2 linked regions of the Lysinibacter sp. HNR genome follow. The protein of the gene in region 2 binds, or shares a complex with, the protein of the main gene of each other region. Links are inferred from orthologs where the notes say so. Each region holds a gene or a part of one and is shown on either strand. Other genes may lie near its edges.

Region 1 (3,671 bases), 450 kb from region 2 along the record:
GGAAGATCGGAAGCTACCGTACCCGGGCGCGAATCTGTCGCCGGTGTTTTAACTCCCCCATAGCGCGGGCCGCGGGGCTCGATCAGGATGTTCCTCATCAGGTTCGTCACGCCCTGGTGAGCCGGATGCAGAAGATCATTGATCGCTCCGTTGAAGAGTTTACCGAGGCGAGCCTCCCCAACCTGTGGCGGGAAATCGCGAGTGACTCCCCGGCGCCCCCTTCAAACGGATATCACCCACACGAGGGACTCGACCCCGAGTATGAGGGTATTGAGCTTGACCCGATTCCTGATCCAGGACAGTCCTTTCTTTTTACCCTGGAGAGCCTGGCGGAGAAGCGGCCGGAGCGTTCTTCTCCACCACCTGCGCCCCTCTCTGATGAGCAGAAGGCTGTACTCCGCTCTGAGGTGGCGCTTGCCGATGAGTGTGCCCGGATCACAGGCCAGAGGGTGTGCGAGGCCCTGCGGGAACACGCTCCCCGTATAAAACACGCGATTACCACCTGCGTTGAACCTCAGGTTCGGGCGGTGCTGAGCGAGCTTTCGCACTCTCTCGAGTCTCCCTAAAGCCTCTGGGTGCTCTTTGTTCTTGCGTCAAGTGCCAAATACAGGGTAGAATTTTCGCTTGGTGCTCTTTGTTCGCTTTTGTGCTGCACCCTCAGGGGTATGGTGTGGGAGCTGGCGTCGAAATCCTCAGGGTCTTGGTCTCTACGAGGCGGGACCCCCACGGCATATCCATCATCTCAGATGCCGCAATTCTGCGGTATCGATGGATCCAGATGAACTCGCCAAAATCTTTATTGATTAAGCACTCTCGAGTGTGGCGAATGCAAACCGCTTAGTGCAGAGCTGTCACCGTGCAGCATTTATATAAGGAGAAGAAGTGCCAACTATTCAGCAGTTGGTCCGGAAGGGGCGTAAGCCTAAGGTCTCGAAGACCAAGGCACCGGCCCTGAAGGCAAACCCGCAGCAGCGCGGGGTGTGTACCCGTGTGTACACCACCACACCCAAGAAGCCCAACTCGGCAATGCGTAAGGTCGCTCGTGTCAAGCTTTCAAACGGTACCGAGGTTACCGCTTACATCCCTGGTGAGGGCCACAACCTGCAGGAGCACTCGATGGTTCTTGTGCGTGGAGGTCGTGTAAAAGATCTTCCCGGTGTTCGCTACAAGATTGTTCGTGGCGCTCTTGATACGCAGTCAGTGAAAGACCGTCAGCAGGCGCGTAGCCGCTACGGAGCGAAGAAGGAGAAGAAGTAATGCCTCGTAAGGGACCAGCTCCTAAGCGCCCCACGGTTGCCGATCCGGTATACGGTTCTCCCGTTGTGAGCCAGCTTGTGAACAAAATTCTTAAAGACGGCAAAAAAGGCCTGGCTGAGCGTATCGTTTACGATGCTCTTGAGGGCGTTGCCGCTAAAAACGGTGGAGATGCCGTTGTCACCCTGAAGAAGGCTCTTGATAACGTCCGTCCTACGCTTGAGGTTCGTTCACGTCGTGTTGGTGGTTCGACCTATCAGGTGCCCGTTGAGGTTAAGCCGCATCGAGCTAATACTTTGGCTCTGCGCTGGCTCACCAGCTACGCAAAGGCTCGTCGTGAGAAGACCATGACCGAGCGTCTCACCAACGAGATTCTTGATGCCTCTAACGGTCTTGGTGCCGCAGTAAAGCGTCGTGAAGACACACATAAGATGGCCGAGTCAAACAGGGCGTTTGCTCACTACCGCTGGTAAAGCTGCACGTTCTGGCCAGGTTCGCGTGCGATACTGTGGCCAGAACAAAAACGCTGGGGTAGCGTTTTTAAAAGCTGCCCCAGTAACATTCACCCAAACATCCCAAAATTTTCGGAGGAACCCGTGGCACAGGACGTGCTCACCGACCTGAACAAGGTCCGTAACATCGGCATCATGGCCCATATTGATGCCGGAAAAACCACAACAACTGAGCGCATCCTGTTCTACACGGGCGTGAACCACAAACTGGGTGAGACACACGATGGTGCCTCAACCACCGACTGGATGGAGCAGGAAAAAGAGCGCGGTATCACCATTACCAGCGCCGCGGTCACCTGTTTTTGGAACAAAAACCAAATCAACATCATTGACACCCCGGGACACGTTGATTTTACAGTTGAGGTGGAGCGTTCGCTTCGTATCCTCGACGGTGCAGTTGCCGTTTTTGACGGTAAAGAGGGTGTTGAGCCTCAATCAGAAACGGTATGGCGTCAGGCTGACAAGTACGATGTACCCCGTATCTGCTTTGTCAATAAAATGGACAAACTGGGCGCTGACTTCTACTACACCGTAAGCACCATTGTCAGCCGTTTGGGCGCTAAGCCTCTTGTTCTGCAGCTTCCGATCGGTCAGGAGTCTGGCTTTGAAGGGGTTGTTGACCTCGTAGAGATGCGCGCGCTCACCTGGCGTGGAGACGCAAAGGGTGATGTGACCCTTGGCGCTAACTACACCGTCGAGGAAATTCCGGCAGACCTGGCCGATAAGGCCCAGGAATACCGTACCGCGCTTCTCGAGACCGTTGCCGAGACCGACGACGCGCTCATGGAAAAATACTTTGGTGGCGAGGAGATCACGGTTGCCGAGATCAAGGCTGCCATCCGTAAGCTCACCGTGAGCAGCCAGATTTACCCGGTTCTCTGTGGCTCTGCCTTTAAGAACCGTGGTGTTCAGCCGATGCTTGACGCGGTTGTTGACTATCTGCCCTCGCCTCTTGACGTTCCTGCGATCGAAGCACACGATCCGCGTGACGAAGAGAAGATTATTCTCCGTCGTGCAGATGCTAATGACCCCTTCTCGGCTCTTGCTTTTAAGGTTGCCGTTCACCCCTTCTTTGGGCGTCTTACCTATGTTCGCGTTTACTCGGGAAGCCTCGACAGCGGAACCCAGGTAGTTAACTCCACCAAGGGTAAGAAGGAGCGCATTGGAAAGATCTTCCAGATGCACGCCAACAAAGAGAACCCGGTTGATTCTCTCACTGCTGGAAATATTTACGCCGTGATCGGGCTGAAGGACACCACCACGGGTGACACCCTTTCAGATCCGAACGAGCCGGTGGTTTTGGAATCGATGACCTTCCCCGAGCCAGTTATCGAGGTGGCAATCGAACCAAAGACCAAGGCCGATCAGGAGAAGCTGGGAACCGCAATCCAGAAGCTTGCAGAGGAAGACCCCACGTTCCGTACCGAACAGAACGCAGAAACAGGTCAGACCGTTATTGCGGGTATGGGTGAACTTCACCTCGACATCCTGGTCGACCGTATGCGTCGCGAGTTCAACGTTGAGGCCAACGTTGGAAAGCCTCAGGTTGCTTACCGCGAGACCATCCGTGGCACGGTAGACAAGTTCGAGTACACCCACAAGAAGCAGACGGGTGGTTCTGGTCAATTTGCTAAAATCCAGATCTCGCTCAGCCCGCTTGAGGCCGATAGCGACAAGATCTACGAGTTTGAAAGCAAGGTGACTGGTGGACGTATTCCTCGTGAATACATTCCCTCGGTTGACGCCGGTGCCCAGGATGCCATGCACTCCGGACCCGTTGCCGGGTTCCCCGTTGTGGGAGTCAAGGTCACTCTGCTTGATGGCCAGTACCACGATGTCGACTCGTCCGAAATGGCCTTTAAAATTGCCGGTTCGGTGGGTACGCGTGATGCTCTTCGGCTCAAG
Region 2 (4,192 bases):
CGCCAGGAGCACCGCAGCGGCGGAGGCAGCCTGTCCCAGGCACACCGTCTGCACGTCCGGGCGAATATACTGCATGGTGTCGTAAATAGCGGTCATAGCTGTAAAGGAACCACCCGGTGAGTTAATGTACATTGTAATATCACGCTCGGGGTCCTGGCTTTCCAGCACCAGAAGCTGAGCCATAACATCATCTGCTGAAGCGTCATCAACCTGAACACCAAGAAAAATGATGCGGTCTTCAAAGAGCTTTGCATACGGATCTTGACGTTTGTATCCGTAAGCCGTGCGCTCTTCAAAAGTGGGAAGAACATAACGAGAACCGGGAGCCTCCATACCGGAGAAAGCCGTTCCGCCAAACTGTGGGGTTTTCATATGAGTATCCTATTTTCTCTCGGCGATTATTTGGCTGAGGTAGAGCGTGAAGACGAGGTGTCATCCTTATCGGTACCGCCACCACCAATAACATCACTTGCGGAGTCACGAATATGATCAACAAATCCGTATTCCAAAGCTTCCTGAGCGGTAAACCAGCGATCACGATCACCGTCAGCATTGATTTGTTCAACCGTTTTACCGGTCTGCGTCGCCGTAATCTCTGCCAGGCGGTTTTTCATCGAGACGATGAGCTGCGCCTGAGTTTGAATATCGCTTGCGGTTCCACCAAATCCACCGTGGGGCTGGTGCAGCAGCACTCGGGCGTTGGGCGTGATGTAACGCTTACCCTTAGTTCCCGCGGTAAGAAGGAACTGACCCATCGACGCGGCCATTCCGATTCCCACCGTGACAATGTCGTTGGGGACAAACTGCATGGTGTCATAAATCGCCATTCCAGCGGTAATAGATCCACCGGGTGAGTTCACGTATAGATAAATATCGCTCTTGGGGTCTTCCGCAGCCAACAACAGGATCTTCGCACAGATCTCGTTCGCATTATCGTCACGCACCTCGGAGCCAAGCCAGATAATACGATCTTTGAGCAGCCGATCGAAAACACTGTTGGGCATTTTAGTTTCGCTCATTGTGGACTCCATTTCACTTAGTGGACTTGAATCGAATCTATAGGGTTCAACGTCCCTATTCTCACGAGTTCGCTCAGGGCAAACCAAAATCAGCGGATAACACAGATCCCCCTGAAATATTTCATCTCATGACGCATGTTATAAGCGGGCAAATCCCGCGTAAAGAGTGGCATCTCTCCCCCATACTCCTCACCCCGAGAACACCTTTCGCCCTAAGAGAAATCATCACGGGCCTGTGCATTGTGAGGGGTAACCCATAAAAGCACCCGTAAACATAAGGGGCGACCTTCTCACCGCCGTCCACGATAATAATCACAACCTGTCAATAGTTGAGAGGCTTTGAGGAGAAAACGTAAAACGAAAGGGCGCGTTCTCTTCAGAAAGAAAACGCGCCCCAAACGCTAGAGCAGGAACCTACTCGGCTGTGTCCTGAGAAGAATCTTCTGTCTTGGACTTCTTGGTCGTAGCCTTCTTAGCCGCCGGTTTTTTTGCCGCAGGCTTCTTGGCAGCAGCTTTTTTAGCGGGGGCTTTCTTCTCGGCTGCTTCTGCGGGAGCATCCTCGGTCACCTCTGAAGAAGCGTCCTCAGCGGTTTCGTTCTCTTCCACCGCTGTAAACTCACCAAGGTCAACCAGATTGCCCGACTTATCCTTAACCACAGCCTTGCCCAGGGCGATAGCCAGCGCCTTATTGCGTGCGACTTCAGCCACAATAACCGGGATCTGTCCCTGCTGCTCAAGAGCCTGAATAAACTGCCCCGGCTCCATACCGTATTGCGCAGCAGACGAAACGATGTACTGTGTGAGCTCATTCTGCGTTGCCTGAATGTTCTCGCGTTCGACAATTGCGTCGAGCAGTAGTTGAGTTTGCAGTGATTTTGTGCTGGACTCCGTTACCTCTGCACGGTGCTCCTTGTCTTCAAGACGCCCCTCGCTCTCCAGGTGGCGGTGAACTTCTTCCTCAATGATCTCCGCGGAGACGGGTATCTCTGCTTTCTCGATTAGAAGGTCAACAAAAGCGTCCCGTGCTTGACGCCCTTGCGTAAAGACAGCCTGCTTGTTAACCCGTTCTTCAAGGCTCTTCATAAGCTCGTCGATAGTATCGAACTCACTAGCGATCTGTGCAAAGTCGTCGTTTGCTTCAGGAAGCTCACGTTCTTTCACACTGGTAACGGTTACCGTGATCTCAGCATTCTCACCCTCGCGTTCACCGCCGAGCAGTTTTGACTCAAACGTGGTGGTTTCGTCGGCGGTAAGCGACTCAAGCGCCTCATCAATACCCTCCACCAGGTCCCCAGAGCCAAGCTCGTAGGAGATACCTGACGCGGTGTCGACCTCTTTACCATCGATCTTTGCAACCAGATCAATCTGGACAAAATCACCCGTGGTGGCAGGCCTATCAACCGTAACAAGCGTGCCGAAGCGAGAACGGAGCTCATCCAGCTCGGTTTGCACGGCATCTTGGTCAAGCTCAGCATCCTCAACGGTGAGTTCAAGCCCCTCGAACTCAGGAATCGTAAACTCTGGACGAACCTCAACCTCAAACGCCAGGGTCAACGTACCCGAGAGATTCTTCATATCTTCAAACCACTCAGTGACATCGGCACTGGGGCGCCCCATGGGACGAGCATCTTGACTCTCAATAGCAGCACGATAGAAGGAGTCGAGAGAGTCGTTAACCGCCTGCTCAATAACGGCAGGCTTACCCACTCGCTGATCGATGACCGCCGCGGGAACTTTACCCTTGCGGAAGCCCGGAATACTGATCTGCTCAGAAACGGTTTGGTAGGCTTTTTTGAGGTAGGGTTCAAGCTCTTCAGCTGTAACCGTTACCACCAGTTTGATCCGCGTGGGGTTGATCTTCTCTACGGTTGTTGTGGACACTGTGTGATTCTTCCTTAAATTGAGCGACCGGAGCCGCTATATTCGTGGGGTTTAGATTATTTGTCGGGGCGACAGGATTTGAACCTGCGACCTCTCGCCCCCAAAACGAGCGCTCTACCAAGCTGAGCTACGCCCCGGAATGTTCTTACAATCCGTGGGTTATTGCCAATTATGGGGAATCAACTAAAAGTTGAAATAAAGCAGAATAACCTCCGCAAGTCTAACCGAGATTTTTACGCTCTGCCGACACTTTCACATAAAGTACGCAAAAAACACTGAAAAAATAAGGAGACGCGCCCGGACGTCACACCAAAAGGTGCATTGGAGGTACAATCTGTACTATGCTAAATATCTGCTGCGGTTGTTACTGCAGACAGACACCTTCCGGGGATGTAGCTTAGTGGTAAAGCCTTAGTCTTCCAAACTAATGATGCGGGTTCGATTCCCGTCATCCCCTCCAAATAACTTTAAAACTCGAATGTGGCCTATCATGCAGCCTGCGATAGTTCAGTGTGAACCACAAGCTGTCTCAGGTTTTTCTTCGCACTTGCAGCTCTGGCGAAGATGGGCGCGGCTTTTCGTTCACCGCAGCGCTTATATGTCATCCTACGTGGTTAGGCTCGAAAGCATGTTGATCATCGAACGAGGGCCTAAGAGTGAGCGGCAAATATGAGTCCTCATTACTGCACCCTCTCTATCGTCACCCACGAAGCGCCCAACACCTGAGACGTGAAATCTCCAGAACTATTGACCGAAAACGCTGTTGACTCAAACGAGCTATTGTTGACCCTTAGCTGTATTGTAGTGGCGGTCTCTACCGTAATCGCGGCCGATGCAGAAGTATATGACGACGCAACCATACTCTCTGCGCCTCCCGACGAACTATGTCCGCCCTGACCAATCCATAAACCGCTCGTCACATTATAAAACCCATAAAGTATCCATGCAGCATCACTCGATGCTACGGTACCAAGGGAGCCTGTGAGCGAATAGGTTCCAGGCTGCAACACTATACTTCCGGAAGTATTCTGAATATCTGCACCAACAGTAGCGTCAGTAGTTGTAAATGCTATAGCGGTGTTTGCAAGAACACCACTTTGCTCGGTGGAGTTTGAGAATCTCGCATACGCTAACGCCCCACCTTGAGCACCCTGGGCACCCTGAGGACCCTGGGCACCTGTGGCGCCTTGAACACCTTGAACACCTTGGAAACCTTGAGGACCGCTGGCACCATCAGTACCGCTGGCGCCCTGAGCACCATCGACACCAGCAGCACCACTGGCACCCTGAAA

What was found. Proteins that work in one complex are often made in the same cells at the same time.
Region 1: the proteins of tig (region 2) and rpsG are in contact, whole or in part, in a crystal structure (PDB 3GTY), measured with the Thermotoga maritima proteins. The link is inferred for Lysinibacter sp. HNR from one-to-one orthologs. Residues at the interface, in WP_004081061.1 of Thermotoga maritima: Glu122, Val124, Val129, Leu130, Tyr133, Glu188, Gly259, Ile262, Tyr263, Glu266, Ser270, Glu273, Gln274, Glu277, Arg308, Gln311, Ile312, Ser315, Tyr316, Glu325, Arg329, Arg336, Leu363, Phe366, Trp367, Arg373, Leu377, Arg381, Leu384, Glu387; in WP_004081843.1 of Thermotoga maritima: Lys34, Lys52, Lys55, Glu59, Arg62, Gln63, Glu66, Asn67, Lys69, Val71, Arg95, Ala109, Lys110, Lys111, Gly112, Arg113, Pro114, Glu117, Glu121, Ile124, Ala125, Tyr127, Asn128, Asn129, Thr130, Gly131, Lys135, Asp139, Arg142, Met143.

Annotation. Positions count from the first base shown.
Region 1 is NZ_CP121684.1:2,165,792-2,169,462, reverse strand. The notes cover bases 1-2,991. They hold rpsG (30S ribosomal protein S7), read left to right. Parts: upstream 1-1,256; coding sequence 1,257-1,727; downstream 1,728-2,991. Other genes in these bases: fusA (elongation factor G), read left to right, coding at 1,851-2,991; rpsL (30S ribosomal protein S12), read left to right, coding at 883-1,257; FrondiHNR_RS09875 (spermidine/putrescine ABC transporter substrate-binding protein), read left to right, coding at 1-566. In the rest of the region: more of fusA, read left to right, coding at 2,992-3,671.
Region 2 is NZ_CP121684.1:1,717,226-1,721,417, forward strand. Bases 668-3,499 are described here. They hold tig (trigger factor), read right to left. Parts: upstream 2,901-3,499; coding sequence 1,434-2,900; downstream 668-1,433. Other genes in these bases: FrondiHNR_RS07750 (ATP-dependent Clp protease proteolytic subunit), read right to left, coding at 668-1,031. In the rest of the region: FrondiHNR_RS07745 (ATP-dependent Clp protease proteolytic subunit), read right to left, coding at 1-372; more of FrondiHNR_RS07750, read right to left, coding at 399-667; FrondiHNR_RS07770 (hypothetical protein), read right to left, coding at 4,030-4,192. UniProt on the Bacillus subtilis protein: Involved in protein export. Acts as a chaperone by maintaining the newly synthesized protein in an open conformation. Functions as a peptidyl-prolyl cis-trans isomerase.